Regions from separate parts of the Arthrobacter sp. 05L417 genome, predicted to be linked through region 3. Evidence: riboswitches for the same ligand, from Rfam matches in the RefSeq annotation. Region 3 holds a riboswitch; each other region holds the start of a gene.

Region 1 (7,775 bases), on a different contig from region 3:
CCTCCATGGTCACGGCCAAGCGGGACGCCCGACGGATCGCCTGGACCAACAGCCCGAAGCTTTGGCCGAGCATGGCCTTGAACCGTTGCGGCGGGCTCCCGCGCGAGCCGACACCCCGCGCGCGCCGTGCCATGCCGATGGTCTGCCATTCCTCCGCCATGAGCCCGACGAGCCGCAGCGCAGCCAAGGTGCCCAAGACAAAACGGTGCGGCAGTTTCGCCTTCTGCGCCAGGGCATCGGCAAGGTCGGTCGGATCGGTGCAGCTCATGAGGAGGATGGCTGGCAGCGCGATGGCCAGGCCACGCAGCATGAAGCCGAGTCCCAGCTGAAGTGAGCCTTCGCTGATAGACCAGATCCCGACGTCGAGCAGTATCCTTCCGCTGTCCGCCGACAGGATCGCGGTGCTCCAACCTCCGAGCGCGGCCGCGATAATCAAGGGCCAGCCGCGCTGCCAGAGCAAGCGCACGGTGAGCCCCGCGAGGGGGAACAACGCCAGTTCGCCGAGGAGCGCGGTCGAGGCTGACACCAAGTCGATGGACAACGCCAAAACCAGGGTGACCAGGAAGACCGACACGAACTTGGCCAGCGGATTCGCGCGTGTCAGGAGGGCATTGTTGCCGCGCAGGGTCAGTGCGTCCCTCATGCCGCACCCGCTTCCTGCCGGGCGCCGCCTTGGAATGCAGGCTCGAGCCGCATCTCGGCGCCGCCAAGGACGGAGCTGAATTCCTGGTCGTGGGTCACGGAAACCACGGATGTGCCGGCGTCGAGCAGTTCAGACAGGAACGACGCAAGCTCAGCCCACGTGTTGGCGTCCTGGCCAAAAGTGGGTTCGTCCAGCACCAGGACGCGGGGGTGCGCGGCGAGCACCGTGGCCACCGACAGCCGTCGCTTTTCGCCACCGGAGAGCGTGTACGGGTTGGCGTCCACGAGATGCCCCAAGCGCAGCCGCTCCAGCAACTCGTCCACGCGCTCCTCGCCATGGCCAAGATGCTTGGGGCCGAACATCAGCTCGTCGAGCACCCGGCCGGTGACGAACTGGTGCTCGGGCTCCTGGAACACGGTCCCGATGCGGGAGATCAGCTGCTGGGCCTTCCACTTCAACGGGTCAGTGCCGGCACCGTCGCTGAGCCCGACGGCGGCTGTCACCGCCCCGGACACCGGCGCCAACAGCCCCGCGAGAGTCAAAGCGAAGGTCGATTTTCCCGCGCCGTTGGGGCCAGTGATGGTCAGCGCTCGCCCGGCGAACACTTCGGCGTTGAGTCCGGCCTGCACGGGAAGGGGCGGGATGGTTTTGAACCCCCGGCGCCGTGACCGCTCGCGGGACACCGCGAGCTCCTGGGTGGCGAGCAGTAGCTCTCCCCCGCTCCTCGCCGCGGAGCTCCGCGCCCCGTTCCCCGCCCCGGAGCCGGCCGCCGTTCCGGCGCCTGTTCCCGAACGTGGCCGGGTGGCCGGCACGTACCCGGGCACCCAAACGCCCGCAGCAGTGAGCATGTCCCTTGCTTGCGCCAGAACGGTGTCCGGATCGCCGTCCAGGAGCACCGCCGGCGTCGAGACTCCCGTGGAGGAGGAACTGCCCGGCTGGAGCACCACGATCCGGTCCACAAGGTCTTTCCAGACCGAAACCCGGTGTTCCACCACCACCAAAGTGGCGCCGGTCTTGTCGAGGCAGCGGCCCACGGCATCGCGGACCTCCAACACTCCGGCGGGGTCCAGGTTGGCGGTCGGTTCGTCCAGGAGGATCAAGCCGGGCCGCATCGCGAGGATGCCGGCCAGCGCAAGGCGTTGTTTCTGCCCGCCCGAGAGGGCCGACGTCGGGTGGTCGAGCGCAAAGTTGCCGCTCGCACTGCCACCGGCACTACGCCGCAGCCCGACGTCGTCGAGCGCTTCATGGACCCGCTTCCAGATTTCTTCCCGCGGCACGCAAAGGTTTTCGGCGCCGAACGCGACGTCGTCGCCCAGCCGGGAAAGCACCACCTGGGTTTCGGGGTCCTGTTGCATGAGTCCGGCACGGCCCCGCTGGGCCTTCGGCGAAACACCATCCACGAGCAACGAACCGGTCTCGTCGGCGTCGTCGCCTTCCTCGCCCAACACGCCAGCCAGGGCATGCAGGAGGGTCGACTTGCCTGCGCCCGAGGGGCCAAGCAGCAGAACACGCTCGCCGGGACGGATGTCCAGGTCGAGGGCGTGGATGGCCTGCGTGGTGCGGCCGGCGTGCCGCCAGCCCCAGCCTTGCGCGGAAATGGCGGCGGGTCGCACCACGGCAGAGGTGCCGGAATCAGGACTGGGCATCAGGAAAAGACGGGCTCCGAAGCGGCCTTGCGGGACGCGAACGCGCTCAGCACACCGGTCTTGGCCAGGCCGCGGGTCGCGATCCAGGACAGGGCACCGGCAATGACGGCCCCGGAGACCGTGCAGAACACGATGTACGCGAGCTTGTCGACCGGTTCGTAGGCGATGTTCCAGCCCCACGGCAGGAAGGAGTCGTTCAGACCGCAGAACAGGCCCGCACCGGCACCGGCCAGCAGGGACACCGGCAGGTTGAACTTCTTGTACATGAAGGCCAGGAAGATGAGTTCCGCACCGAGGCCCTGGAGCAGGCCCGAGATCAGCACCGTGGTGCCGTACTGCGAACCCATGATGAGCTCACTCGTGGCGGCCACTGTTTCGCAGAAAATTGCCGCACCGGGCTTGCGGACGATGAGCATGCCCAAGACTGCCGGAATCATCCAGCCGCCGGCGATCAGGCCGCTCAGGGGCGGGTAGCCGGCGGACATAGGCGTGGCGACCAGAGCCATCTGGTCCCATGCCCAGAAGATCACGCCACCGGCGATCGAGATCAGTGCCGCCACGACAATGTCCACGACGCGCCAGTTGTAACCAGGCTTGGTGAGGCCCGGCCTTGCAGAAATACCAGTCATTTTGTCCTCCTGAGGAACAGGAGGGGAAAGTGTTCCCCGGTTGCCTGCGAGCGGCCTCCGCCGCGCCGGTTCCGGACACTATGAGAACTCGACTCCCTTGCGCCGGTACTAGCCGGATCAGGTTCGAGGGTCTGCGGCTGTCCGCACTCTCAGCGCCCGTCCTCCGTGCCGCATTGCTGCGAGCCCGACGGCGGCGCTCCCCTGTCGTTATCAATCCACCCTTTTGGGCGTGGTTCAGTTTACACCTTGGAGGGGTTGCGGGCGCGGCGGCAAAAAGCGTTCCGACGGATTCCCCTGGATCATTTGCCGGGCGAGCGCAGTCCGGCCCGGAATGGCGCGGGCGGCCACAGAAACTGGGAGAATGATCCAGCAGAATGTGACACAGCAAGCGGGCAAAGGAGCGGTCTTGGCAGGCATGGGCGAAGCGAACAGCACCACAGTGGCCGAACCGAGGCTCGCCGCGAGCGTGATCCTGCTCCGGGATGCCGCAGTTCCTGGGCGCTCTGGAGACGCGGCGCAGGCTTTGGAGGTGTTCGTCCAGCACCGGGTGTCCACGATGGATTTCGCTGCCGGAATGGTCGTCTTCCCGGGCGGACGAGTGGACCAGGCGGACAGCTCCGGCTGGGACTTCACGGACGACGTCGTCGAGCGCCACGCCGCCGCATGGCACCGGAGCAGCATCGCCGTCGAGCCTTCCTCCGCCCGGTTCAACGCGGGCCGGGTACTGGCGGCCGCGCAGCGTGAGGTGTTCGAAGAGGCCGGGCTGAAGCTCGACGCCGCCACCCTCCGCCCATGGGCCAACTGGGTCACTCCGCCGGACCAGCCCAAGCGCTTCGACACGTACTTCTACCTTGCTTGCCCGGTTTCCGGAGCCGAGCCAAGGCACCAGACCACGGAAGCGTCATCGTCCTTGTGGATGCCGGTCCGCGGAATCCTGGATGCCGAAGCCGCCGGAACGCTCAAGCTCATGCCACCCACGCTGGCGCTACTGGATGAGCTCCTCGCCCTCGGCACGGTGGAAGCGGTGCTGGCCGAAGACCGTGACATTGTTCCCGTGCGTCCAAAGCCGGGAGCCTTGCAGGAGTTCTTCCGGCTGAGGCGCCAAGCCCCATCCGTTGCTCCGGAACTGCCCTGAAGTGGGGTTAGGCTGGGGACGGTCCTGTTTCCACCCGCAAGGAGTCCCGGAATGAACCTCCTCATCAAACTGCTCGGCACCGGCGTGAGCATCGGCGCAGGCTTTGTCGGCACCAAGCTCGTCAACGCGCTGTGGGAAAAAACCACGGGCAACAAGCCGCCCAAGGGACACGACGACATGGAGACGAGCCTCCGCTCAGCGCTGACCTTCGCCCTGATTTCGGCAACTGTCAGTGCCGTCATCCAGGTTCTCGCCGGCCGGAGCACCCAGCGCGCCATCTCCCGCTTCTCGAAGACGCAGGACATCGTCTAGGCTGACGGCCCGCCGTTGACGCCGTTAGGACCTGCGCTCCCGCCGTTGCGGGCGTTCCCAGCGTGGGGCATTGCCGAGCCCGCTTCTTGAGCTTTCTCCGCCGCCCGTTGACCGGCAGCCCGCAGCACCACGGCCTCGAGTTCGTCTGTGCTGAGAAGCTCGGGGTGGAGGTGCTTGGTCCGGTACCCTGCCCGGCCCACCATGTGTGCGGACACGGGCACAGTCAGCAGTTGGAAAATCCAAGCGACCGCGAGGACCGGCCAAACCCACCATTCGCGCATCTGCAGCCCCATGGCCGCCAAGACAAGGAACAGCCCCAGCACTTGGGGCTTGGTAGCTGCATGCATGCGGCTCATGAGGTCCGGGAACCGCAACAGTCCAATTGCCGCGCCCAATGACATCAGGGCACCAACAATCAGCAGTACCGCGGTGACGGCATCGATGACGGCGTCCGCTCCGGTGGCGTTAGGAGTCATTGACTTGTCCCCTCCGGTCGGCCACGAAGCGGGCCACCGTCACCGATCCGATGAACCCGATCAGCGTCAGCGCGACGAGCAGCACGAGGTTGTTGAGGTGCCTGTTGACGGCCATGTCGATGGCCAGCGCGGCACCCAGTATGGCGAGCAGCACGTCTGAGGCGAGCACCCGGTCCAGCAATGAAGGCCCGACGGCGATCCTGTAGATCGCGCCTGCCGCCGCGAGGCTAAGAATCACCGCCGTGACGATCAGCACGATGTCTTTCATGAGCCGGCTCCCCTCGTTGCAGGCCAGCCTTCGGCCTGGAGTGCGTCCAATTCCGTGCGGGTACCCATGATCCGGATCAACGAGGCCTCCGTGTCCTGCACTTCCTTGCGCAGCTTGGCGGTGTCCACATCGTTGCGGACATTGAGCCCGTGGATATAGAGCGTGGACGTCGAGCGGTCCACCTCCACCACCAGGGAACCCGGAATCAGCGAAATCACGTGCCCTGTTGCGGTCACCATGAGGTCGGAGTGGCTACGCAGGGGAACCGCGACGACGGCGTTGGTTACCGAGGGGCCCCGGAAGGCCGCCAAGTACATGACCTGGAAACTCGCGGCCACCACTTTGCCAAGGAACACGACGGCGAAAGGAATGGCCCGCAGCACGTTGAATCGTCCGCTGAGCTCCACTGGAGGCAAGTAGAAGACCCTGGCTACCACCACCGCGATCAGCGCACCGAACACCAGGTTGCCGGGGCTGAAGTCCCGCCAAAGCGCACCCCAAACGACCACCAGCCAGACCAGCAGGGGCAACTCGGTGCGGAACGAAATCCGCTTGCGGCTCACTTGCCACCTCCCTGCGGTACGGCCCCGGTGGGTGCGTCACCCTGCGGTGCCGCGATTCCTGGAACTTTGGCATTCCCGCCGAGCACGGAATGGATGTACGCGGTACGGTCCAGCATCTGTTCCGCGGAGTTTCCGGCCAATTGGAACAGCGGACCGGCGAAGACTGTCAGCGCCACGCCAAAGACCACGAGCGCGGCGGTTGGCCCCACCATGGTCCGCGGAAGCAGCCCGACGGCCGCCGTGTCTTTCAGGACGGCGGCAGGGTAATCCGCATCCTCCGGTTTCCGCCAGAAGGCGCGGTTCCAGACGCGCGCAATTGCCAGCAACGTCAAGAGACTCGTGACCACGCCGCCCACCACCAAGGTAATGGCCAGTGGCGTCCCCAGGGCAATGCCTGCCTGGAGGAGTCCGAGCTTCCCCAAGAACCCGGAGAAGGGCGGGATTCCTGCGAGGTTCATGGCCGGAATGAAGAACAAGAGCGCGAGGAGCGGAGACAGCTTTGCGAGCCCACCGAGCCTGTCCACGGAGGAGCTCCCACCGCGGCGCTCAATCAAGCCAGTCACCAGGAACAAGCTCGTTTGGACCGTGATGTGGTGGGCCACGTAGAAGACGGCGGCAGCAAGCCCGGCAACGGAAGACATGGCCAGCCCAAACACCATGTAGCCGATGTGGCTGACCAGGGTGAAGGAGAGTAATCGTTTGATGTCGCTCTGGGCTATGGCACCGAGAATGCCCACCAACATGGTGAGGAGTGCAACCACCATCAACGGGGTATTCAAAGTATCGCCCGGGAAGAGGAGGGTCTCCGTCCGGACCATGGCGTAGACACCCACTTTGGTGAGCAAGCCGGCGAACACGGCTGTGACCGGTGCTGGCGCCGTCGGATACGAGTCCGGCAGCCAAAAGGACAGCGGGAACACGGCGGCTTTGATGCCGAATGCCACGAGCAGCATGACGTGAAGCAGGTTCCTGGTGCCCGGATCCAGTTCGGCCAACTTGATGGCGAGATCCGCCATGGTGATGGTCCCGGTGGCCCCGTAGATCATCGCGATGGCGATAAGGAACAACACCGAGGACACGACGGAAACCACCACGTACGTGACCCCGGCGCGGATGCGCGGACCGGTGCCGCCCAAGGTCATGAGCACGTAGCTCGCCGTCAGCAAGATCTCGAAGCCGACGTACAGGTTGAAGAGGTCACCGGTGAGGAAGGCATTGGAGACGCCGGCCACCAGGATCAGGTAGGTCGGGTGGAAGATCGAGACCGGTGCCTCGCGGTCGCCGTCGGCCATGCCTTGGCCGGTGGCATAGACGAGCACGGCGAGGCTGATGACGGAGGAGACCACCAACATGAGCGAGGAGAACTGGTCTACCACCATCACCACGCCAAACGGCGGCTGCCAGCCGCCCAGAGTGACGGACGCGGTGCCTGTAGTCCATACCGAGGCAAGGAGCCAGCATTCCAGGAGCAAGGTAAGGGACAACAAAGCGATGCTGACCGCGCGTTGGGCCAGCGGGTTCCTGTTCAGGGCGAATGTCAGTGCGGCACCGAGGATGGGAAGTACGACGGCGAGCGGCGCCAGGCTGGCGATGTTCACAGGGGGCCTCCTTCCTTGGCAGCTTCGGTGACTGCCGTGACCGGGAATTCGGATGTTTCCTCGGGAACCACCGAGTCGTCTTCGGCGTCAAAGCTGGGTGTCTTCGCGACGCGCCGGTCTTCGGCATCGTCCTGGATATCGTCCTGGCGTGCCAACGCCCAGGTCCGGTAGATGATGCCAAGCATGAATGCCGTCACCGCGAAGGAAATCACGATCGACGTCAGGATCAACGCTTGCGGCAAAGGATCGTTGTAGTCGCGCGGATCCGTCGATTTGTTGAACAGCGGGGCAAGTCCGGCATAGCCACCCGTCGCGAGGATCAAAAGGTTGGTGGCGTTGGCCAGGAGCATGAGCCCCAGGAGGACGCGGGTCAGGCTGCGTTCCAGGATCAAATAGATACCACAGGCGTAGAGCACTCCCATGACGATCAACAAGGTCAAGTTGACGCTCATGGGGTCCCTTTCCCGGGCGAGGTGGTTGCCGACGTTGCAGTGCTTGCCGCCGT
Region 2 (7,775 bases), on a different contig from region 3:
TCCGGGTGCCACAGTGGGCCGGCCCCACATCGCCGACGCCCTCGTGGCCGCCGGTGCCGTTGCGAGCCGCTCCGAAGCGTTCACCGCGATCCTGACTTCGCACTCGCGCTACTTCGTGCAGCACTACGCACCCGACCCGGCGCTCGCCGTCGAGCTCGTCCGCGCGGCGGGCGGTGTCCCTGTTTTCGCGCATCCAGTGGCTTCGGCCCGCGGCCGGGTAGTCGGGGAACGGACTTACCGGGAAATGATCGACGCCGGCCTCCTGGGGCTGGAAGTGGAACACCGCGACAATCCCGAGGAAGGCCGCGTGTTCCTGCGCCGCCTGGCCGCCGAACACGGCTTGTTCATGACCGGTTCGTCCGACTACCACGGAACCGGCAAGCCCAATCTGCTCGGGGAGAACCTGACGTCCCCCGAGGTCCTGGCCCGCATCGAGGAACTGGGCACGGGAAGTTTTGTGGTCCGCTAGGTGGGATAGAAGGTGGCCTTGCCGTCCAGGCGCTTCCGCATCACTTCGATTGCCGGGGCGTTCTGGTCCACGCACACAAACTTGCGCTCGAGTTTCGCCGCGACTGAACCGAGGGTGCCCGAGCCGGCGAAGAAATCGAGGCACCAGTCTCCTGGCCGGCTCGATGCCGTGACGATCCGCCGGACCAGTCCTTCGGGCTTTTGCGTCGGGTAGCCGGTCTTTTCCTTGCCGGTCGGGGAAACGATGGTGTGCCACCAAACATCCGTGGGAAGCTTCCCCAGTTCGCGTTTGGCGGGCGTCACGAGGCCAGGTGCCATGTACGGCTCACGGTCAACCTCGGCGTTGTCGAAGTGGTACTTCGAGGGGTTCTTGACGTACACGAGGATATTGTCGTGCTTGGTGGGCCAGCGGTTCTTGGCGCGTGCGCCATAGTCGTAGGCCCAGATGATCTCGTTCAGGAAACACTCCCTGCCGAAGATCGCGTCCAGCATGACCTTGGCGTAGTGCACCTCGCGGTAGTCGAGATGCAAGTACAAAGTGCCGTCGTCCGCGAGCAGGCGCCAGGCCTCCACGAGCCGGGGTTCCAGGAAGGACCAGTAGTCGCTGAACGCGTCGTCGTAGCGGTGCAGGGCGCCCTTGATGGTGTCATACGAGCGCCCCTTGAAGCCGACGCGGTCGCCGTCGCCATCGGCGTTGCGGACCATGCGCGTTTCCTGGCGGCTCTGGACCCGGCCCGTATTGAAGGGCGGGTCCACGTAAATCAGTGTGAAGGCGCCGTCCGGCAGCGTCGGGAGGAAATCCGCGTTGTCCGCGTGAACCACCAAATTGCTGCCGTCCGGCGCCCAAACAAGGTCAGTCATTGAGGCCGTTAAGCCTCGGTGCTCTCGCCGGATGCACCGGAAGCGGATACCACTTCGCCGTTGCGGCGGCGGGTGCGGGAACGACGTGCGCGGGCAGGCTTGTCAGCGCCCTCGCCGGACTGCGGCTCGGCAGACCGGGCCGTTGCCTCAGCGGGGGCTGCCTCACCTTCGGACGTACGACGGCGGCGGGTTCGGTTGCGTCCGCCCTCACCGTCGCCTTCCCGGGACGGAGCGTCGCCGGACTTGGGACCGCGGCGGGCACCTTCACGGCCACCGTCACGGCCGGAGCGTCCACGCGCGGAATCGCCGCTGGAACGGGAGTTCTTCTTGCCGGTCTCGCCCAGGTCTTCAAGGACCTCGGCGTCGACGCCCGCAAGGGTGCGCTGGTTGCGGGGCAGGCGGCCTTTGGTGCCTTCCGGAATATCCAGGTCCGAGAACAGGTGCGGGGACGAAGAGTACGTCTCCACGGGCTCGGGAGAGCTCAACCCGAGGGCCTTGTTGATGAGGGCCCAGCGGGGGACGTCGTCCCAGTCGACGAACGTGACCGCGGTGCCCTTGTTGCCGGCACGGCCGGTGCGGCCAACGCGGTGCAAGTAGATCTTTTCGTCTTCGACACACTGGTAGTTGATGACGTGCGTGACGTCGTCCACGTCGATGCCCCGGGCGGCGACATCCGTGGCCACCAGGACGTCGACCTTGTTGTTGCGGAAGGCGCGCAGGGCCTGCTCGCGGGCGCCCTGGCCGAGGTCGCCGTGGATAGCCGCGGCAGCGAAGCCGCGATCCACGAGTTCCTCGGCAACCTTGGCTGCGGTGCGCTTGGTCTTGGTGAAGATGATGGTCCGGCCACGGCCGCGTGACTGCAGAATGCGGGCCACGACCTCGATCTTGTCCATGCTGTGGGCACGGTAGATCAGCTGGCGGATGTCTCGCTTGGTCAGGCCTTCGTCGTTCGGGTCGGCGGCACGGATGTGCGTGGGCTGCGTCATGTAGCGGCGGGCCATGGCAATGACCGGGCCGGGCATGGTTGCCGAGAAGAGAAGAGTCTGGCGGACGGCGGGAGTGCCGGCAATCAGCGTCTCCACGTCCGGAAGGAAGCCGAGGTCAAGCATCTCGTCTGCTTCGTCGAGAATCACCATGCGAACGTTCTTGAGGTTCAGGTGCTTCTGCTTGTAGAGGTCGATCAATCGGCCGGGCGTGCCGACAACAACCTCGACGCCCTTCTGCAGGGCTTCGATCTGGGGCTCGTAAGCGCGGCCGCCGTAGATGGTAGCGATGCGGGCGTTGCGCTTCCGCGATGCTGTCTGGAGGTCGTTGGCCACCTGAACGGCGAGTTCACGGGTAGGAACAATCACGAGGGCCTGGGGTGCGCCCGGGACAGCGAGCTTTTCATGGCCGGCGTCGCCGGGTCCGACGACGCGCTGCAGCGCCGGAATGCCGAAGCCGAGGGTCTTTCCGGTGCCGGTCTTGGCCTGGCCGATGATGTCGTGACCGCCCAAGGCCACCGGGAGGGTCATGGCCTGGATGGGGAAGGGGTGGGTGATTCCGGCATCGGCGAGGGATTCAACGATGTCGGCGCGGACGTTGTAGTCGGCGAAGGACTTTTCTGCGATCTCGTGCGGTGTTTCGTCCGAGGAAATGGTTTCCTCGGGTTCGATCGTTTCGGTTCCGTCTGTCAGAACTTCATGGGTGTGCAATTCACTCACAGTGGAGTTTTCCTTATTCATTTTGGGCTGCGCTGCGTGCTCAACGGTTGTGGCCGGGCCGTTCCGGAGCACGAATGGGCGCAAGCAAATCCAGTGGAAGCCGATCGCGGGCTATCTAAATACTGGCACTGGGGACCAGCTGGTGTATCTCAAGATCGCGTAGGGGCGGGCTTGTTGATGTCAAAAAAATTAACTGAATCAACGACCGGGCATCCATTACTACTCACACAGTCTAGCGTCTGGAGGCAATAAACCCCGGATCGCGGTTCCAGGCCTGCGAACTGAGTGCGCTACGGGAGCAGTTCGAAGGTGATTTCGCGGGTGGCGATGTCCGCGTCAAGCAGTTTCACACGGACCTTCGTACCGGACTCCATTTCGCCGTCGCAACGAGCGGTGACCGCGGGTTCGGCGATCTGGACGATGCCGTAGGGGCCGTGCGGGGCTCCGTTCCCATTGCCGTTTCCGTTGTTGCCGTTGGTGCTGTTCCCGTTGCCGTTTCCGTTGTTCTTGGCGGGTTTCGATCCGGAGATCACGACGGCGTCGAATTCCTGTCCGATGTGGTTCACCAGGAGTGCTGCCTCCACGGTGTCCAGGGCCAGGCGCTCCATTTTGGCGGCAAGCTGGTCGGATGACGCCATGATCTCGGGCAGGCTCGGCAAAGCGTCCCTGGCCCATGCAGGGATCTCTGTTCCATTACTCAGTGCTTCGCAGATGACCAGGACAAAACGATCGACCAGCCTGCGCAATGGCGCCGTGGTGTGGGCGTACGGTGCGCCGATGGCTGACTGCATGACGCTTCCCGGTACTTCGCCGTCGAAAGGCGTGTAGCCGGCGCCGCGGAAAAGCAGCCCCGCGGAGTGGAGGATGGCCAGTTGCCGGGGGTCCTTGGCGTCGAGGGTCCGCAGGTACTCGCCATAGCTGGTCCCCTCGGTCCAGGGCTTGCCGAGTGCCCCCGTTTGCCGTTTGAAATGGAGCAGCGAGCGTTCATCGGGCGCCGGCATGGTGCGCAGGATTCCCACTTTGCCGTCGAGCATCAGTTGCGCGGCGGCCATCCCGGTCATGAGGGAAATCTGGGCGTTCCAGTCCTCCACCGGCAGCGAGGGAGCTGCGACGATCCTGTACCCCTCGCCGTCGGGCAATTGGACGATTTCCTGTTCAGGCATGTTCAGGCTTGCTCCGCCGCGGCGGCGTTCGAGTTCCACCCGCTTGAGCCCGACGTCCTTGAGGAGTTGGAGGACCGGATCGGCCGTTCCGGAATCGATCTCCGCCTGGACACCCTTGTAGTTGAGCTTCGCGCGGCTGCGAACGCTTGCCCGGCGGACGGAGACGGTGCGGAACTCCGCCTCGGCATCGAGTTCGAAGTCCCATACAAATGCGCCGCACGTTTGGCCGGCCAACAGGCTTCCGGCATGCTCGCTGATGATCTCGGGGTGCAGCGGTATGCGGCCATCCGGGGCGTAGTATGTTTGCCCCCGGTGGCGGGTCTCGGCGTCGAGCGCTCCTCCGGGCGGCACAAAGGATGGCACATCGGAGATGGCGTAGAGAACCCTGTAACCATCGCCGGAACGGTCAATGAAGAGGGCCTGGTCCAGATCGGTGGAAGAGGCCGGGTCGATCGTGATGAACGGAACGTCCGTGAGGTCCTGCACCGGCAGGGTGTGTCCGGAAACCGCGGCTTCGGCGTCACGCAGCGCTTCAACGGGATAGCCGGCGGGCAGCTCGAGTTCAGTCCGAAGCGCCGCCAGTGCTTCCGCGAGCCGGTTCGACGTTTCACTGACATTCGGGGCTATCCGCTGATGTGACACGAAAGTCAGGGTAACTCCAAAATCTTTCGGCGTCTCGCTAGGCCGCCGCTGCGTCAAGGGCGGCCAGGAGTGCCTGGGCCGCCGCCGTCGGATCCTGTGCTTCGGTGATGGCTCGCACCACCACGATGCGGCTGGCGCCAGCCCGCACTACCTCTTCCACGTTGCTGAGATCGATGCCGCCGATCGCAAACCAAGGGAGCACAACACCGCCGACGGTCTCCTCGTCTGCCTGCTTCACCGCGTTGGCGGCGTACTTCACCAGATCGAGCCCGACGGCGGAGCGTCCGGGCTTGGTGGGGGTGGCCCATACCGGCCCGACGCAGAAGTAGTCCAGGCCGCTGCGGCCGGGTGATGCGGCGATGGCTGCGTCAATCTGTTCCGGCGTGTGCGTGGAGAGCCCGATGATGGCGGGGTCGTGGAGCAGCTTCCGGGCCGCCCGCAGTGGAATGTCCTTTTGGCCGATATGGAACACCGGTGCGCCGGAGAGGGAAGCTACGTCCGCGCGGTCGTTGACGGCCCAGAGACGGCCGTGGCGGTGCGCCACGGATTGCAGGATCTCCAGGAGCTCCAGTTCCTCTGCCGCTTCGATGGTCTTGTCGCGCAGCTGGATGATGTCCACGCCGCCCTCGAATGCGGCGTCGACAAACTGCTCAAAATCACCCCGTTGCTTGCGGGCGTCGGTGCAGAGGTAGAGGCGGGCGGTGGTGTGGACATCGTGCTGGGTCATGGAAACAGAGTAGTTCCTCTAAACTGGGCTGGTACCGCGGGAGCCGCGGCGGCAGTCACAATCGCCGCGCGGCTGAGAGGGCTTCAGCGCCGACCGCTTGACCTGATCCGGCTAGTACCGGCGTAGGGAAGGACTCCATGGACGAAGTAAACACCCGGCACGAACCCCTGCGCGCGTCCCTGCATGCGGATGTGGCGGTGATCGGAGGCGGTGTCATCGGCCTTGGCATCGCGTCGGAAGCCCGAAGGTCCGGCCGCTCGGTTGCCCTGATCGATCCCGCACCGGCCAGCGGAGCCACCTTCGCGGCGGCGGGCATGTTGGCGCCCGTCAGTGAACTGCACTACCAGGAAGAGGACCTCCTGGAACTCATGCTCGAATCGTCGGCATTGTGGCCGGACTTCGAACACAATGTGACTGGCTCAAGTGCCGGACGCAGCACGGGTTACCGTACGACGCCGACCCTCGCCGTCGGCGCGGACGCTGCGGACCGCCGGGCGCTCGCCGACCTCCGGGACGTGCAACTGGCCAACGGCCTGCTGGTGGAATCCGTGCCGTTGCGCGAGGCCCGGGAGCGTGAGCCGCTGTTGAGCCCGCAGATTTCCTGTGCCTTCGACATCCCGGGCGACCACCAAGTGGATCCGCGCCGGCTTTCGGCCGCGATCCTTGGCGCACTGGCAGACCACCAGCCGGGCAATTCCAGCTGGATTGCGGGGGCCGAGGGCGGTTTTGCGGTCCACGACACGGCGGCGGGCCTCTTGTGGGAGGACGGACGCGTCGTCGGGGCCGTGCTTGGCTCAGGCGTCAAAGTGCTCGCCGCGGAAACCGTGGTTGCCAACGGCCTGGGCGCCGCCCGCTTGAAGGGCCTGCCGGATGGATTGTCGCTCCCGTTGCGTCCCGTGTACGGCGACATACTGCGGCTGCGCGTCCCGGACCAGCTGCAACCTCTGGTCACCGCCACAGTGCGGGGAATCGTGCGCGGAGTGCCCGTCTACATCGTTCCCCGCGAGGACGGGACAGTGGTGATCGGCGCAACGCAACGTGAAGACGGATTGTCGGCGTCCGGGGGAGCGGCCAACCCGGTGTCGGCGGGCGGTGTGTACCAGTTGCTCCGCGATGCCCAGGTACTGGTCCCGGCCGTGGCTGAACTGGAGCTCCTGGAAGCAACTGCCCGCGCCCGTCCGGGCACTCCGGACAATGCACCGCTGCTGGGCCGTGTAAGGGTAAAAAGTGCCGAAAGGGTGGAAGGAAGCGAAGGGACCGTGCCCGGACTCATCGTGGCGAGCGGATTCTTCCGCCACGGCGTCCTGCTCACTCCGGCGGCGGCGAAAATCTGCGTCGGGCTGATGGACGGCACCGCCGATCCCCGGTGGAGCAAATTCCGCCCGGACCGCTTCTCCCGCCCCCTTTCAGCAGCAAGGGCCTCCACAAACGGCCCATCGGCCGATACCTCGAATCCCCTTCCGAAGGACCACGCATGAACATCAAATTGAACGGCGCAGACCACACGCTGAGCGACGACGCGTCCGTCACCACCCTCGTGAGCCACATCACCGGTCGGGTTGTGGACTCGAGCGGCCAGGCGGCCGACGGACGCAAGATCGGCGTCGCCGTCGCACGCAATTCCGAAGTGGTGCCGCGCAGCCAGTGGGCGGCAACCGCGCTCGCAGAGGGCGACGAACTCGAAATCGTTACCGCAGTACAGGGAGGCTGAACCATGACCACGGCAAGCACTGAAGCAGCAAGCACCCGGACCGACGCCCTGGTGATCGACGGTGTTGAGTTCGGCTCGCGCCTCATCATGGGGACCGGCGGAGCCCCGAGCCTGGACGGACTGGGGGCAGCCTTGCTGGCCTCCGGCACCGAACTCACCACCGTTGCCATGCGGAGGTACTCACCGACGGAAACAGGTTCGCTGTTCCAGTTGCTCGTGGACCACGGCATCCGTGTCCTGCCCAACACGGCCGGCTGTTTTACCGCCAAGGATGCTGTCATGACAGCCGAGCTTGCCCGGGAGGCCTTGGAAACGGATTGGGTGAAGCTTGAGGTCATCGCGGACGAGCACACGCTCCTGCCGGACGCCGTGGAGTTGGTGGACGCAACCGAGAAACTCGTCGACCGCGGATTCAAGGTCTTCGCATACACGAACGACGACCCCGTGCTGGCACTTCGCCTCGAAAACCTCGGAGCCACTGCCGTGATGCCCTTGGGCGC
Region 3 (7,775 bases):
GAGTTCGCCGAAAGCGGTGCGGTCCGCGCGTGTCAGGCGGCCGGCGTCGAACTCTGCGAGCAGGTCCGGGCGGCGTTCCGCCGTGCGGCGGAACTGTTCGTGGCGCCGCCACTGGGCGATCTTGCCGTGGTTGCCGCTCAAGAGGACGGCGGGCACGTCACGATCGCGCCATGACGAGGGCTTCGTGTAGACCGGGTACTCCAGCAAGCCGTCTGAATGGGATTCCTCCACCAAGGATTCGGGATTGCCGACGACGCCCGGAAGCAATCGTCCGATGGCCTCGACCATGGCAAGGACTGCAACCTCGCCGCCGTTGAGGACGTAGTCGCCCAAACTGACCGGGCGGACCGTGAAGTGTCCTGCCGCCCACTCGATGACGCGCTCGTCAATGCCTTCATAGCGGCCGCAGGCGAAAACCAGTTGCTCTTCCTCGGCGAGCTCATAGGCGAGGGCCTGGTTGAAACGCTCCCCCGCGGGCGACGGGACGATCAGGACCGGCCTTTTCGTCGGTCCGTCGGATGGGCCGTCAGTTGCGGGGCTTTCCGCTACGGCAAGCCGCGCATCGGCAATGGATTCCAAGGCCTGGGCCCAGGGTTCGGGTTTCATGACCATGCCCGCACCGCCACCATACGGAGTGTCGTCCACGGTGCGGTGCTTGTCCGTGGTGAAGGTCCTCAAGTCATGGACATTGAGCTCCAAAAGCCCATCCTGACGGGCCTTGCCTATGAGGGAAAGCTCGAGTGGCGCCAGGTACTCGGGAAAGATGCTGACGACATCGATGCGCATCTAGGCGTCATCCTTGGTGTGGGCGTCGTCCTCTTCCGTATCGGAGCCCGAAGCGTCAGTGTTCAGTTCGAAGAGGCCCGGCGGAGGGGTAAGAAGCACGTAGCCGTCCTCGACGTTGACCTCAGGCACGATCTCTTCGACGAACGGCACCAGGATTTCCTTGCCGTCCGCGTCTTCAATGACCAGCAGATCCTGCACGGGCATCGTGTTGAGTGCGGTTACCTTGCCCACGGTCTGCGAGCCGACACGGACCTCAAGGCCGACGAGCTCATGCTCGTACCAGCCTTCGTCGTCGTCCTCCTCCAGTTCTTCCGTCTCGATGAACAGCTTCGCGCCGCGGATTTCCTCCGCCTGGTTGCGCGTGGAGATCTCTTCGAAACCGAGCAACAGGATGTCCTTGTTCCAGCGGGCGCTGCTGATGGTCAAGGGACCGGCCTTTGCGGGCTCCACCACAAATTCGGTCCCCGGGACGAAACGATCGCCGGGGGCATCAGTGAGCACCTGGACAGTGACTTCGCCGCGGATTCCGTGGGGCTTGCCGATTCGGGCAACCTGGAGCTGCATGGGGTTCCTCTGATTTCTTCGCTGGGCCGACTTAGGGACCAAGGCTGGGGGTTTTGCTCGTAAAACAATCCGGCCCCTCCACCATAATCTGGTGAAGGGGCCGGATCTAAGACAAGTATTGCTGAGCGCGTTACCGGCGACGGTCGGTGTCGACGACGTCGACCCTGACCTGCTCGCCGCCCGCCAATGCCGCAATCACAGTGCGCAAAGCGCGTGCGGTGCGACCCTGGCGACCGATCACCCGTCCGAGATCGTCCTGGTGAACACGCACCTCGAGGGATTCCCCGCGGCGGTTGTTCTTGGCACTGACCTTGACGTCCTCAGGGCTGTCAACGATGCCACGGACCAAGTGCTCGAGCGCTTCTGCCAGCAACTTACTCAGCCTCGGTGGTCTCTGCTTCAGCGTCAGCGGGAGCTTCAGTTGCTTCCGACTGCTTGGCCTTCTTGGTGATGGCTTCCGGGATGATGACGGAACCCTTCTCCGGTGCAACGAAAGCAGGCTTGGCGACCTTGGTCTTCAGCGTGCCTTCCTGGCCCGGGAGACCCTTGAACTTCTGCCAGTCACCGGTGATCTTGAGGATCGCGGCAACCTGCTCGGTCGGCTGGGCGCCGACGGACAGCCAGTACTGTGCACGCTCGGAGACGACCTCGATGTACGAGGGCTCTTCGGTGGGGTGGTACTTGCCGATTTCTTCAATCGCACGGCCATCGCGCTTGGCGCGGGAGTCCATGACGACGATGCGGTAGTACGGTGCGCGCATCTTACCGAAGCGCTTAAGGCGAATCTTTACGGCCACTTTTGTGGTCACTCCTGTTTCTGAAACGGGGTTGAGCCCGTCGTTCTGCACCCGTGGGGCGGGCCATACTTGAGGGTTCCAAGGACAAGATGCACGCACGGAGAGAGGGGCCACGCGGATCGAGTACCTGTCTATTGTGCCAGATGGCAGCCAGTATTTCGAACACGCGGCCGTGCGGCGGGTTTACCGCAGGGTTACTGCTCGGCGGACCAGACGTAGAGACCGGCCCGTTCGGCCTTCTCGACGTCGCTCGCGAGCGACGCCAACTGCTGGACATACAGCCGGGACTGTTGGGCGTCAAAGGGCATATCTTCTTGGGCCGCCCAGCGTTCGGCGACGTCGTCGAGGATGCTTCCCTCGCCCTCGGTCTCGTAGCTGAGAAGCTCAGACAAGGCACGCACCATGGCTTCGGGGACGCCCAGCAAGGCGTCGCTGGTGACGTCCACCAAAGCGAGCTCATAGTCGGCCCCGGCTGCGTGCACGGCCGTGCCGGCCAGGTCGCCAAGTTGTTCTACTTCAAAATCGCTGATTCCCGGGATCCGTACCGCGGCGCCGGATACGTCACTGCCCTTCTCCAGGGCAGCGGCCCTCTTGAGTGCTTCATCGTGGGTGGCAACAAAGATTTCAGCAAAGCCCATGGAAACTACTCTCATTCATTCGTGCCAACGGAGCTGCGGCGTGGCCGAAAAGTGCGCGCCACGCCGTCGAGCCTAAGTGTAACTTGCGAGGGGTCCCCGGCTGAGCGAAGCGAAGTCGGGGAGCAAGTTGGACGCTAGCGGACGGCGACGCGCAGCCGGTTGCGCCACGGGTCCTCGAAGCGCAGCTCCTGGCCGGTGTGGTGGGACGCGATGCCGGCAACCTTGAGGCGATCGGCGAGCGCGCCGACGTCGTCTCCTGACGGCACCTCGATGACCACCTCGCCGAGGCCGAGCGTGTCCTTGCGCGGACCTGCACCGCGGCTGTTCCACACATTCATGGCCATGTGGTGGTGGTAGCCGCCCGCGGAGACGAACAGGGCCTGCCCATGCCAGCCGGCCGTCTGCTCGAAGCCCAGGGTGTCGACGTAGAAATCATGGGCGGTCCGCACGTCGCCCACCTGCAGGTGGACATGCCCGACGCCGGCGCCCGCCTCATGCTGGCCGGTCACCGCCGATTCGCTCAAGTACTGCTGGAGGTAGCGCTGCGGCGGGAGCGGCAGGCTGTCCATGACGACCGAACTACCGTTCCACTCCCAGCCTTCGCGGGGCTTGTCGTAGTAGAGCTCGATGCCGTTGCCCTCCGGGTCGGTGAAGTAGAAGGCCTCGCTGACGAGGTGGTCTGCGCTGCCGACGAAGGCATGGGGTTCGTATTGCGCCGCCGAGGCAACAGTTGCGGCGAGCGATGACTGGTCTTCGAAGAGCAAAGCCGTGTGGAAGAGCCCGGCCTCTCCGCGGCCCGGGATCTGGAGCCCGGAGGCCGGAGCCAAGTGCACCAGCGGCTTGCCGAGCCTGCCAAAGTAGAGTCCGCCATCCTGTTCGGCGACGACGTCCAGGCCCAGCGCCCGCTGGTAGTAGTCGCCCATGAGCTTCATGTCCCCCACTTTGAGCATGACAGCGCCCATGGTGAGTTCGGCAGGAAGGAGATCCTGGCTGGATGTGATGGTCATGTGAAACTCCCGGCTTTCGTGGCGCCGCCCTTCGGCAACCTCTATCTATCTAAATTACTTGAAGCTTCAATTTATTCCTAATGCCCGGCGCTTCTTGAAATGTGTCCCCTCAGCACGGTGCATTGCGGCTTCAGCACGATCTCAAGGGACGCACGGGGATCGTTTGCGTAGAGCACGACGTCGGCACTGGCGCCTTCGCTGATGCCGTCGGCACCCAGCCACTCGCGGGCGGACCAGCAGGCGGCATCGAGGGCGGCTGCCGCCGGAAGGCCGGCCTGGTGCAGTTCCAGAATTTCCTCGCCGATCCGGCCGTGCTTGATGACGCTGCCGGCGTCGGTCCCGGCATACACCCGCACTCCGGCGTCGAACGCCTCGAGGACCCGCTCATGCCGGCGCTCCCACAACGCGATCATGTGGGCGGCGTAACGCGGGAACTTGGTTTCAGCCTGCTTCGCGATGTCCGGAAAAGTCGCAATGTTGATGAGGGTCGGGACGATCGGAACATCCTGGTCCAGCAGCCGCGGAATATGGTGCGGGAGGAGACCGGTGGCGTGCTCGATGCAGTCGATGCCGGCGTCGAGCACGTCGTCGATAGTCCCTTCGGCGAAGCAATGGGCGGTCACCCGGGCCCCCTCGTCGTGTGCCGCCGCCACCGCGTCCTTGACGACGGCGGCCGGGAAGGACGGGCCAAGATCCCCGGCCGAGCGGTCGATCCAGTCCCCGACGATCTTGACCCAGCCGTCTCCGGACCGGGCCTGCTTACGCACCGCCTCCACCAGTTCCTCCGGCTCAACCTCTTCGGCCAGCCCGGGGATGTACCGGCGTTGCCTCGCGATGTGCCTGCCTGCGCGGATGATCCTGGGCATGTCCGTCCGGCGCTGCAGCCAGCGCGTGTCACTTGCGGATCCCGCGTCGCGGATCAAGAGCGTCCCGGCGTTACGATCCGCCGTTGCCTGCAGACGGGCAGTCTCCTCGTCCACCGCTCCACCCTTGCCCAAGCCAACATGGCAGTGTGAGTCGACAAGTCCGGGCGCCACCCATCCGTCCAGGACGACGTCCGGTACGGCAGCAGGCCGCAAAAAGGTCAGCCGTCCGTCGACCGACCAGAGGCCGCGCCGTTCCACGTCCGGCCCGGTGAGGACGGTGCCGCTGAATTCGATGATTTCCGCCATGATTCCACCCTAGACTCCGACGCCGCGCCGGGCCCGGTCACATCTGTCCTCGGTCACATCTGTCTCTGGAACTCTCAGCTGTGGTAGCTTCGTCTACGACCACACGGGGGCCCTTGCAAGGGCTGAGATCGGGCTGACGCAGCCTGCGACCGTTGAACCTGTCCGGGTAATGCCGGCGAAGGAAGTGAGTAATCCTTTGAGCACCAAAGAAACACAGCTGAGCCCTACCCAAAACGGATCGGCCCAAGAGGTGACACAGTCCCTCAAGTCGCATTCCCTCTCGTTCCTTGAAGATGCCGAAACGGGAATCCGGGTTCCAGTGACTGAAATAGCCCTGGAACCGTCCCCGAACGGCGAGGCCAACGCGCCATTCCAGGTGTACCGCACCGAAGGACCCGGTAGTGATCCCGTGGTGGGCCTCGAACCGTTCCGCAGCGGGTGGATCGAAGCCCGCGGCGACACCGAGGCCTACAGCGGCCGCGAACGGAACCTTCTCGACGACGGCAAGTCTGCCGTGCGCCGCGGCGCCGCCTCCGCGGAGTGGAAGGGCGCACAGCCGGTGCCCCGCCGCGCCGTCGACGGCAAGACCGTGACACAGATGCACTATGCCAAGCAGGGCATCGTGACGCCCGAAATGCAGTTCGTGGCACTACGCGAAAACTGCGATGTTGAACTGGTCCGCAGCGAAGTCGCCGCAGGCCGGGCCATCATCCCCAACAACATCAACCACCCCGAATCCGAACCGATGATCATCGGCAAGGCGTTCCTGGTGAAGATCAATGCCAATATCGGCAACTCGGCCGTCACCAGTTCCATCGCCGAGGAAGTGGACAAGTTGCAGTGGGCAACGCAATGGGGCGCCGACACGGTCATGGACCTGTCCACGGGCGACGACATCCACACCACCCGTGAGTGGATCATCCGCAACTCCCCCGTGCCGATCGGCACCGTGCCCATTTACCAGGCCCTCGAGAAAGTCAACGGCGAAGCGAACAAGCTCACGTGGGAAATCTTCCGCGACACTGTCATTGAACAGTGCGAGCAGGGCGTGGACTACATGACCATCCACGCCGGCGTGTTGCTGCGCTACGTGCCGCTCACCGCCAACCGCGTCACGGGCATCGTCTCCCGCGGCGGCTCCATCATGGCGGGCTGGTGCCTGGCCCACCACGAGGAAAACTTCCTCTACACCCACTTCGACGAGCTCTGCGAAATTTTCGCCAAGTACGACGTCGCGTTCTCCCTCGGCGACGGCTTGCGCCCGGGAGCGACGGCGGACGCCAACGACGCCGCGCAGTTCGCCGAGCTCGACACCCTGGCCGAGCTGACGCAGCGGGCGTGGGAATTCGACGTCCAGGTCATGGTGGAAGGACCCGGCCACGTTCCCTTCCACTTGGTGCGGGAAAACGTGGAGCGCCAGCAGGAGCTTTGCAAGGGCGCTCCGTTCTACACCTTGGGTCCCCTGGTCACCGACGTCGCTCCGGGCTACGACCACATCACCTCGGCCATCGGCGCCACGGAGATCGCACGCTACGGAACCGCGATGCTCTGCTACGTCACCCCGAAGGAACACCTGGGCCTGCCAAACAAGGACGACGTCAAGACCGGCGTGATCACGTACAAGATCGCCGCCCACGCCGCGGACCTTGCCAAGGGACACCCGGGCGCCCACGAACGCGACGATGCCCTCTCCAAGGCCCGCTTCGAGTTCCGCTGGCGTGACCAGTTCGCCCTGTCATTGGATCCAGTCACGGCCGAAGCGTTCCACGACGAGACCCTCCCCGCCGAACCGGCCAAGACGGCGCATTTCTGCTCCATGTGTGGCCCGAAATTCTGCTCCATGCGCATCAGCCAGGACATCCGCGACGAATACGGCTCCGCGGATTCCCAGGCAGCCATCGCGGAAATGTACAGCGGGATGCGCGAAAAGAGCGAGGAGTTCCTGGCATCCGGCGGAAAGGTCTACCTGCCCGAACTCGAGGTTCCCGCAGGAAAACGTGAGGCGACGTCAGGAAGCCTGAACTGATCAGGAAGCTTGGACTGACCCGGCGCGGCTGACATCCGCGATGAAGGAGCGGATCATCCGGTCTCCTTCAACTGAGTCATGAGGCCGGTGTCCTCCAGCCGCAACGCGGTGGAGGGCACCGGTTTCCTGCAGGTAGCCGGCGATCTCTTCGTACAGGGGTTCCCAACCACCGGTCAGGACAAGCGTGGGAACGCCCGGCACAATGTGCAGGGGCGCTTCCCACGGCGGCGCTTGGAGCCGCAGGCGTCGCGCGGTACGCCTGGCCTCCGGAGTGCTGAGGACTGCAGCCTCCGAGGAAAACGCCCGGCGGACGAATTCACGTTGGTAATCGTCGTCGCTGAGTTCGCGCCGGATCGCGAACAAGGGCTCCATCAGTGCCCGGTAAGCCGCGGTGGCGGGCAATTCAGCAGTCAAGGAAAGGCACGCCGGTTCAACCAGCACGAGGGAGCGGACCAGGTCCGGCCTCTCCACCGCAGCCAGCATGGCGGAAATCGCGCCTTGGGAATGCGCCACGACATGGCCTCCACGCGCGGGGCCGGCCGCCGAAGCGGCCTCCCGAGCTCCGAGGCACTCGAGGATAATCTCCACATCGGCTGCAACATCGGATTCCAAAGGCTCGGCCTGCGCATCAAAGCCGTGGCGTTTCAGGAACAGTGCATCGTATGCCAGCGCCATGCCATGCTGTTTCGGCCACGCGGCAGCGCCGAATGTGCCTGCTCCATGGACGAACACGACGCGCTGCTTTTGCATCCCCCCAGCCTATGGCACGGGGCCGACAACCTCCG
Region 4 (7,775 bases), on a different contig from region 3:
TCCCTTGAACAGTTCCAAATGAAATGTCAATTCCAAACGAAAGGTCCCTAGGGGCATAACCCAAGTGTTGGCGTAAGCACCGAAGATCTAGATTACGCTAGTTTCGCCTTCGGCTGCAAATGAGGCCAAGGTCCGGAGGCTGCCACGTGATGGCTGCCACAGACTGGCTATGCCGCCATCCGGTACCGTGCCCGTCCACCTTACCCTGCCCGCCGGGAAAAGCTCGGATCCTCACCCCGACACGCTGCGGCGCCTGCCGAAACAGCCCTTCATCCCGTCCCTCCGCGCCAGGAACCGGGGTCAGCTGTGCAGCCTTGGAGCATCGAAGAATGCAGTTTCATAGCGGCAGGATTGGGAGAAAGCCTCCATCATGGCCGCGCGCTCGGCCGGTGAGGCAGCCTGCGCGGCGGCATCCGTGAGGTCGATCGCCTTGCGGGTGGCCTCTGCGAACGCCTCGTCTGCGTAGGTGCGCAGCCAGTCGGCGTAAGGGTGCTCGTCCGACGCTCCTGCCTGGACATAGCCACGGTGGAGCTGCTGTCCCACCTCGGCGTACAACCAGTAGCAGGGCAGTACTGCAGCCAGCAGCACGGCATAGCTGCCCGACGCCGACGCCGCCAGCAAGTGGTCCACATAGGCCTTGGTGACGGGGCCCAGTTCTCCGCTTGCCTGGCGTCCGCTAAGCCAATTCCGATGCAGCTCGGACTCGACTTCGAGGCACATCTGCGAGCCGCGGGCCCAGAACAGCTGTTCGTTTTCGCTGGGGGCGAGCGCACTTGCACGCGCCAGGACCCGGGAATAGCCGTTGAGATAGATGGCATCCTGCGACAGGTAATAGCTGAACTGCGCTTCGCTGAGCCCACCGGTTTGCAAGTCCTGGATGAAGTCCAGGCCATAAATGGCCGCAAGCTCCGATTGGGCGGCGTCCCACATCCGGACCGCGAAGTCCCCCGGCTGAAGGGAGTGCTGGAGAGTGTGGAAATGATGGATGGGCCCGTTGCCCTTCCCCACCTCCAGCCTCTCGGATTGGGTCAGCGCCTCCTGAAGCCAGGGCTTGACTTCACGCAGGGCAGACTCCCAATCGCCGAGCCGCGCTTTTGCCGTCGCCATCGCAGACGACAGGGAACATCCCGTGCCATGGCTGTTGCGGGTCTCCACGCGTTGGCCGGCGAATTCCACCACGTCCTGGCTCAGGACTCCCCCGGTGTTGACCAGCGCATCGGGGCAGCCGGATCCTTGCAGATGGCCTCCCTTCACCAGGACGGTGTTTCCGCAGGCAGCGGCCAGACGTTTGCCTTGCTCCAACGCCGATGCCCAGTCGGTGGCAACAGGCTCGCCAAGCAGCATGGCCAATTCAGGAAGGTTGGGGGTCACCAAGTCGGCGAGGGGCAAAAGTTCCCGCAGTGCGGTTTCAGCGGACTCCGCGAGGAGCCGGTCGCCACTAGTCGCGATCATCACCGGATCCAGTACGACGACGGCGGGGCGCGCCTCGCCGAGCCAGCGGCGGACTTCGTGGATGACGGCCGCGTCCCCGAGCATGCCGATTTTGACGGCATCAACGGTGATGTCGTCGCTAATGGCATCCAATTGCTGCTGCAGGAACTCCACGGGAGGCACGTGAACGCCGGTGACTCCCTGCGTGTTTTGTACTGTGAGTGCCGTGATGACGGCCATGCCGTAACCGCCGTTGGCGGCAATGCTCTTCAGGTCAGCTTGGATCCCGGCACCGCCCGACGGATCCGAGCCGGCAATGCTGAGGACCCTGGGGATAGGGCGCTGGACGGCCTTGAGCGGGTAGACAGCCGAGTGTGCCGAAACAGTCATTCGAGACATCCCTTCGCCGGTGCTAACCGGACAGGTTCAACGGGTCTGGTCTCAGCCGGCTTGGTGCGCGGCACCCCGTGTCAGTCCCCTAGCTTAACCCGGATCACACCTCGCCCGCTGAAATCTCCCTTTGTAACCGCACTGTCGTGAGGTCCGGCAACTGGTCCGGCAAATGGGCCGGCAACGCCGAAGCCCCGGCGGTTTCCGCAAGAGCGGGAACGGCCGGGGCTTCGGACTGGGTACTGCGTTTAGAGTTCGGACTTGGGCACGCCGACTCCGAGAATGATCGGTTCTGCTGCCGCCGTCGGCTTGACCGGGGATGCGTCGGGCGCCTTGGCCTCGTGCGCGGCCCCACCGGAGGCAGCGGCTGCAACCTCGTGGTGCTCCACGTTGGTGGCGTTGGCGGCACCCTGGGCACGGCTGGCACTACGGTTGCGGCGGCCCCGGCGTCCACGCGAAGCCGACTCCAGGGATTCCCCGCTTGCAACGGCCGCGGGAGCCTCTGCGGGCGCTTCCCGGGACTCCGTTGCGGCCGTCGCGGTGTCCGGAGCTTCTCCGAGGCCCGCGAATGCCTGCGCCAACAGATCCAGGCTCATGGCAGGAGCGCCACTCGCCGGCTCTTCTTCGTGGTGGACGAAAGGCAACGCCACTTCCTCGCCGCCGAATCGCAGCACAGGCTTCGAGCGTTCCTCGCTACCCGAAGCAGCGGCAGGAGCCGAGACCGGGGCCGCGGGTGCCTGCAGAGGGGTTGCTTCCGCTGCGTGCCCGTCGGCGAGCAATTCCGCCGCGTGGTGGAGTTCGTCGTCGTGCAGGTGGGCAGCGTGGGCCGCAGCCGCGATGGTCGCAAGGGCTGCGCGGGTGGCTGCCTGGCGGTTCGGATCAGTGGATTCCACGGAGTGGACCGGCACAGGAGGGGTGATCGGGAGCTCGGAAGTCCCCTGCCCTGTCCCCCTGCCGCGGCGGCGCTTGCGCTGCTCCGGGCGGACGGCCGGGAGTGACTCCGTGCGCGGGTGGTGGTGTTCAGCGGCCACCACGTTGGCCCGGCGATGCTCCACGGGCTCGTCATGCGTGACGATTCCGCGCCCTGCGCACGTTTCGCACTGCTCGCCGAAGACCTCAAGCAGGCCGGTGCCCATGCGCTTGCGGGTCATCTGGACCAATCCAAGCGACGTCACTTCCGCGACCTGGTGCTTGGTGCGGTCCCGGCCGAGGCACTCGACCAGGCGGCGCAACACGAGATCGCGGTTGGATTCCAGGACCATGTCGATGAAGTCGATGACGATGATTCCGCCGATGTCGCGCAAGCGCAGCTGGCGGACCACTTCCTCGGCGGCCTCAAGGTTGTTCTTGGTGACGGTTTCTTCGAGGTTGCCACCGCTGCCGGTGAACTTTCCGGTGTTGACGTCAACAACCGTCATGGCCTCGGTGCGGTCGATCACGAGCGAACCACCGGAGGGCAGGAAGACCTTGCGCTCCAATGCCTTGTGGATCTGTTCGTCCACGCGCCATGCCGAGAAGATGTCCTGATCCGACGTCCACTTTTCGAGACGTCCCACCAGATCCGGCGCCACATAGGTGACGTAGGCCTCGATGGTGTCCCAGGCTTCATCGCCGGAAACGATGAGCTTGGAGAAGTCCTCGTTGAAGACGTCGCGGACAACCTTGATGGTGAGGTCCGGTTCGCCGTACAGCAGTTCCGGGGCCAGGATCTTGGTGGATGTGGACTGGCTTTCGATGCCTTCCCACTGGGCCCGCAGGCGGTTGATATCGTGCGTCAGTTCTTCCTCGGAAGCACCCTCGGCGGCGGTGCGGACAATGACGCCCGCGTTCTCGGGGAGGCGGTCCTTGAGGATCTTCTTCAGACGGTTGCGCTCGACGTCGGGCAGCTTACGGGAGATGCCGGTCATGGAACCGCCGGGCACGTACACAAGGTAGCGGCCGGGAAGCGAAATCTGGCTCGTCAGGCGTGCGCCCTTGTGGCCCACGGGGTCCTTGGTGACCTGGACCAGCACGGAGTCGCCTGATTTCAGGGCGTTTTCGATGCGGCGCGGCTTGCCTTCCAGGGTGACGGTATCCCAGTTGACTTCACCGGCGTACAGCACGGCATTGCGGCCGCGTCCGATGTCGACGAATGCGGCTTCCATCGACGGCAGCACGTTCTGGACCTTGCCCAGGTAGACGTTGCCGATCAGGGAATCCTGCTGTGTCTTGGACACGAAGTGCTCCGCGAGCACGCCGTCTTCCAGGACACCGATCTGGATCCTGTCGTCGCGCTGGCGAACGATCATCTGGCGGTCGACGGACTCACGGCGAGCCAGGAATTCGGCCTCGGTGATGACCTGGCGGCGGCGGCCGGTCTCGCGGGACTCGCGGCGGCGCTGCTTCTTGGCTTCAAGGCGAGTAGAGCCCTTGACGCTCGTGACGCGGTCGGAGCTGCTGGTGGTCTCAACGTGTGCGCGGGGAGCGCGGACACGGGTGACAGTGTTGGGGGGATCGTCGTCTCCGCCGCCCGTCAGCTCCAGGTCCTGGTCACCACGACGCCGGCGCCGACGGCGACGGGAGGTCACGCCTTCTTCGAGCGCCTCCTCGGTACCGGCTTCTGCCTCGTCCTCGGATTCCGCAGAGGTTTCTTCTCCTGCTTCGTCACGCTCGGTGCCCCGGCGTCCGCGACGGCCACGGCTGCGACGCCGACGGCGGCTGCCGGCCTCGTCCAGTTCGTTGTCCTCGGAAACTTCCTCAGCTTCGGCCCGCGGTTCTTCTTCGACGACGGCCGGCCGGACAACTGCGCTCAGGTCCGGTGCCTGGAAGATCATGGACGTTACGGAGGCAGGCTCCAGGAACAGCGACGCGATCGGGCTCGCAGCTTCCGCCTCGGCGGCCGGCGCCTCGGTGGTTTCCTCGGGCGTAATCTCCGCAGCCGGAGCTTCTTCAGGCGCAGTCTCCGCAGCGGGCGCTTCCTCGGGCGCAATCTCCGCAGCGGGCGCTTCGACCGCTGCTTCTTCGGAAACGGGCTCGGCGCTCTTTGCCCTCGTCGTGCGACGGCGGCGGACCGGCTTTTCGGGGGCGGTTTCGGCCTCTGCTGCTACGTCAGGCACGACGGCGGCGGCAGCCTCCGTCGCCTCGCCAGCTTCCGTCGGAGCTTCCTCAGCGAAACCTGGCAACGGCTCCGGAGTTTCTACCTTCTTTCGAGCCCTGCTACGCCGGACAGGGGCCTTGGGCTCTTCGGTGTCCGCCGACTCGGCGAGCGGCTCAACGGTGGCTGCGGCAGCTCCGGCGTCGGGGGTTTCGTCCGCGGCGACCGTCTTCGGTGCCGCCTTGCGCCGGGTGCGGGTGACCTTCTTGGGTGTTTCAGTGGTCTCGGTGGACGCCGCATCTTCGGCGGCGGCTACAACTTGCTCGTTATCCATATGTGGCAACACTCCTGCCCTTGCGCAACCGCCACATCCGGCGCCCAGAGGGGCAATATTGTCAAAACCCGCAGGCGTTGACAGAAGTCAGTAGTAGTCTTTCCGGTTCGCACCAGCATGGGGGTGCGGCATCCACGGAAAGCCGGCTTCGCTCCAAACCCGTTGTTCTAATGCCACAACCAGGTGCCGTCCATTGTCACTGCGGGCCTACCGGGGATCATTGGATCCTGGGCATGCCCTGCATATGACTGGCGGTCTTGGGAACAAGATACCGGACCGGATTCCGCATGTGGATCGGCTTCCGGCCATGTTCATTCTCTCACACGCCCGCACTCCCGGCAGGAAGCACACCCTGAAAGCTTCCGTGCCGCCGCCCTCCCTGGGCAGAAGCTTTCAGCCGCCGCGGCTAGAATCCTCCCAAGAGCAGTCCCCGGCCGTGCGCCGGGCCTTCCAGAAAAGGACAGCCAACCATGCCGAGCCCCGCCAGCCCGAACCTGGCCAACAACGATGCCCGCTCCCGGCAGGAGAAGACCGGGAAAACCCCCGATGGGAAGGACGCCGCCGACGCAGCCTTGCCGCGCATGGTCCGCGACCGTCCCTTTGCGTGGCTTCTCCTCGCCACCGGCGCCATCGCGTGGCTTGCATCCGGGGCGCTCGTGCTGGAAAAGCTGCAGGTTCTGATCGATCCCAACCATGTAACGGCCTGCGACCTCAATCCCTGGGTATCCTGCGGCAGCGTCATGAAGACACCGCAGAGTTCAGTTTTCGGCTTCCCCAACATGTTCATCGGCATCGTCGCCTTCGCCGTGATCATCACCACCGCCATGGCGATCTTTGCCGGGGCCAAGTTCGCGCGTTGGTACTGGATCGGACTGCAAACCGGCATCACACTGGGCTTCATCTTCATCGTCTGGCTATGGTCCCAGGCACTGTATGTCATTCACATCCTGTGCCCGTTCTGCATGGTGGTGTGGGCCTGCATGATCCCGCTCTTCGTCTTCGTGACCATTAGGAACGTAGCGCACGGCGTCATTCCAGCGCCCGCACGCCTGGCCAAGATCCTCAGCGAGTCCGGTTGGATCATCTCCGCGCTGCTCTACGTTGGCGTGATCGCGAGCATTTTCTTCGCCTTCATCAATGTCTTCATCGGTACCTCGGGATACTGAGCACGTATCCCTCATTTGAGCCATTAACAGCCGAAGGGGCCCATGTTCGCGTGAACATGGGCCCCTTCGGCTGTATGGCGTGGCTGGAAGCTACGCGCCGAACCAGATCTTGATCTCGCGCTCCGCGGAATCCACCGAATCGGAACCGTGGACGAGGTTCTGCTGCACAGCCAGGCCCCAGTCACGGCCGAAGTCGCCGCGGATGGTTCCGGGCGCCGCCGTCGTCGGGTCCGTGGTTCCGGCAAGGGAACGGAAGCCTTCGATTACGCGGTGGCCCTCGAAGATAGCAGCGACAACCGGGCCGCTGAGCATGAACTCGACGAGCGGCTCGTAGAACGGCTTGCCCAGGTGCTCTTCGTAGTGCTGCTCCAGCAGTTCGCGGGTGGCGTTGACCTTCTTCAATTCGGCCAAGGAATACCCCTTGGACTCGATGCGGGCGAGGATGCTGCCGCTCAAGTTGCGGGCGACGCCGTCGGGCTTGATCAGTACAAGGGTGCGCTCAATGCTCACGGTTGCTCCAATGTTGAGTGTGTGGGTTTCCCAGCCAGTTTACGGGGTTTCGCTCAGGCGGACTGCCCGGCAGAGTCTTCCCCATGGGTGGCGTTCCATTCGGCTTGCTCACGATCACGCTGGGCGTTCTCGCGGTCGATCCGCATGCCGGCACGGATGCCGTACCACCAGCAGGCCGCGAACAGGACGCCCACCACGAACATCGTGGGCTCGACGAAGCCCGAAAGAACCAAGACCAGCTGCAATACCCAGCCGACACCGATGCCCCACGGCTTGCTGAGCACGGCACAGGCCAGGATCAGCACAACGCTCAGCGTAATGCCGAATGTCAGGATCAGGGCTGGCTGCACCTCTCCACGCTTCAGTCCGAAGACAGCCAAGGTGGCGAAGAACGCGACGAAGGCCTCCAGGAGCAGCACGGTCGAAGCGAACATCACCTTGGTGGAGCGGCGCTTCTTGGGCATCCCGGGCCGCCATTCGCGCTGGGCTTTGGTGAGTTTGGCCACGCTCAGGAACCAACCTTCCCGAGGAGCATGCGGGCTTCGGCCACCACAGTGATGGAGCCCGTGACGAGGACGCCGCCAGCCAGGTCATCGTTTGCTTCGGCACGCTCCACGGCCCACTCGATCGCGTCATCCAGCTTCTCGGCAATGTGGACGTTATCCGCACCGAAGCCAAGGTCGACGGCGAGATCTGCCAGTTGCGCGGCCGGGATGGCCCGCGGCGAGCTGGACTGCGTGAAACAGAACTCCTCTGCCAATCCACCCAGGGATTCCTTGAGCTGCCTCAGGATTTCTTCCGCGTCCTTTTCCTTCAGGATTCCGAGGACAACCACCAGCTTGCTGAAGCTGAAAGCCTCTTCAATTGCCTC

Evidence for each region. Region 3 has a riboswitch for thiamine pyrophosphate ahead of thiC (phosphomethylpyrimidine synthase ThiC). Riboswitches for the same ligand answer to the same signal wherever they lie in the genome.
Region 1: linked by a shared signal. The riboswitch ahead of AC1DJW_RS10320 (ECF transporter S component) and the one ahead of thiC (phosphomethylpyrimidine synthase ThiC) in region 3 are both predicted to bind thiamine pyrophosphate.
Region 2: linked by a shared signal. The riboswitch ahead of thiO (glycine oxidase ThiO) and the one ahead of thiC (phosphomethylpyrimidine synthase ThiC) in region 3 are both predicted to bind thiamine pyrophosphate.
Region 4: linked by a shared signal. The riboswitch ahead of thiD (bifunctional hydroxymethylpyrimidine kinase/phosphomethylpyrimidine kinase) and the one ahead of thiC (phosphomethylpyrimidine synthase ThiC) in region 3 are both predicted to bind thiamine pyrophosphate.

The regions. Positions count from the first base shown of each region.
Region 1 covers NZ_JBFTOG010000010.1:62,519-70,293, forward strand. Annotated here, with positions in the region: gene AC1DJW_RS10310 (energy-coupling factor transporter transmembrane component T family protein) at 1-643, opposite strand, end outside; gene AC1DJW_RS10315 (ABC transporter ATP-binding protein) at 640-2,289, opposite strand; gene AC1DJW_RS10320 (ECF transporter S component) at 2,289-2,918, opposite strand; TPP riboswitch at 2,995-3,131, opposite strand; gene AC1DJW_RS10325 (NUDIX hydrolase) at 3,280-4,053, shown strand; gene AC1DJW_RS10330 (DUF4235 domain-containing protein) at 4,105-4,365, shown strand; gene mnhG (monovalent cation/H(+) antiporter subunit G) at 4,362-4,841, opposite strand; gene AC1DJW_RS10340 (MrpF/PhaF family protein) at 4,831-5,109, opposite strand; gene AC1DJW_RS10345 (Na+/H+ antiporter subunit E) at 5,106-5,672, opposite strand; gene AC1DJW_RS10350 (Na+/H+ antiporter subunit D) at 5,669-7,270, opposite strand; gene AC1DJW_RS10355 (Na(+)/H(+) antiporter subunit C) at 7,267-7,722, opposite strand; gene AC1DJW_RS10360 (Na+/H+ antiporter subunit A) at 7,719-7,775, opposite strand, start outside.
Region 2 covers NZ_JBFTOG010000001.1:122,933-130,707, reverse strand. Annotated here, with positions in the region: gene AC1DJW_RS00565 (PHP domain-containing protein) at 1-469, shown strand, start outside; gene AC1DJW_RS00560 (DNA-methyltransferase) at 466-1,329, opposite strand; gene AC1DJW_RS00555 (DEAD/DEAH box helicase) at 1,338-3,032, opposite strand; gene AC1DJW_RS00550 (RNB domain-containing ribonuclease) at 3,323-4,837, opposite strand; gene thiE (thiamine phosphate synthase) at 4,875-5,564, opposite strand; TPP riboswitch at 5,591-5,710, shown strand; gene thiO (glycine oxidase ThiO) at 5,702-7,042, shown strand; gene thiS (sulfur carrier protein ThiS) at 7,039-7,275, shown strand; gene AC1DJW_RS00530 (thiazole synthase) at 7,279-7,775, shown strand, end outside.
Region 3 covers NZ_JBFTOG010000017.1:14,472-22,246, forward strand. Annotated here, with positions in the region: gene trmD (tRNA (guanosine(37)-N1)-methyltransferase TrmD) at 1-786, opposite strand, end outside; gene rimM (ribosome maturation factor RimM) at 787-1,350, opposite strand; gene AC1DJW_RS13765 (RNA-binding protein) at 1,481-1,723, opposite strand; gene rpsP (30S ribosomal protein S16) at 1,725-2,147, opposite strand; gene AC1DJW_RS13775 (hypothetical protein) at 2,342-2,785, opposite strand; gene AC1DJW_RS13780 (VOC family protein) at 2,920-3,792, opposite strand; gene AC1DJW_RS13785 (amidohydrolase family protein) at 3,870-4,964, opposite strand; TPP riboswitch at 5,058-5,165, shown strand; gene thiC (phosphomethylpyrimidine synthase ThiC) at 5,161-6,990, shown strand; gene AC1DJW_RS13795 (alpha/beta fold hydrolase) at 6,991-7,740, opposite strand.
Region 4 covers NZ_JBFTOG010000019.1:10,967-18,741, forward strand. Annotated here, with positions in the region: gene thiD (bifunctional hydroxymethylpyrimidine kinase/phosphomethylpyrimidine kinase) at 301-1,821, opposite strand; TPP riboswitch at 1,813-1,909, opposite strand; gene AC1DJW_RS14665 (Rne/Rng family ribonuclease) at 2,070-5,228, opposite strand; gene AC1DJW_RS14670 (vitamin K epoxide reductase family protein) at 5,699-6,394, shown strand; gene ndk (nucleoside-diphosphate kinase) at 6,485-6,904, opposite strand; gene AC1DJW_RS14680 (DUF4233 domain-containing protein) at 6,958-7,410, opposite strand; gene AC1DJW_RS14685 (bifunctional folylpolyglutamate synthase/dihydrofolate synthase) at 7,413-7,775, opposite strand, start outside.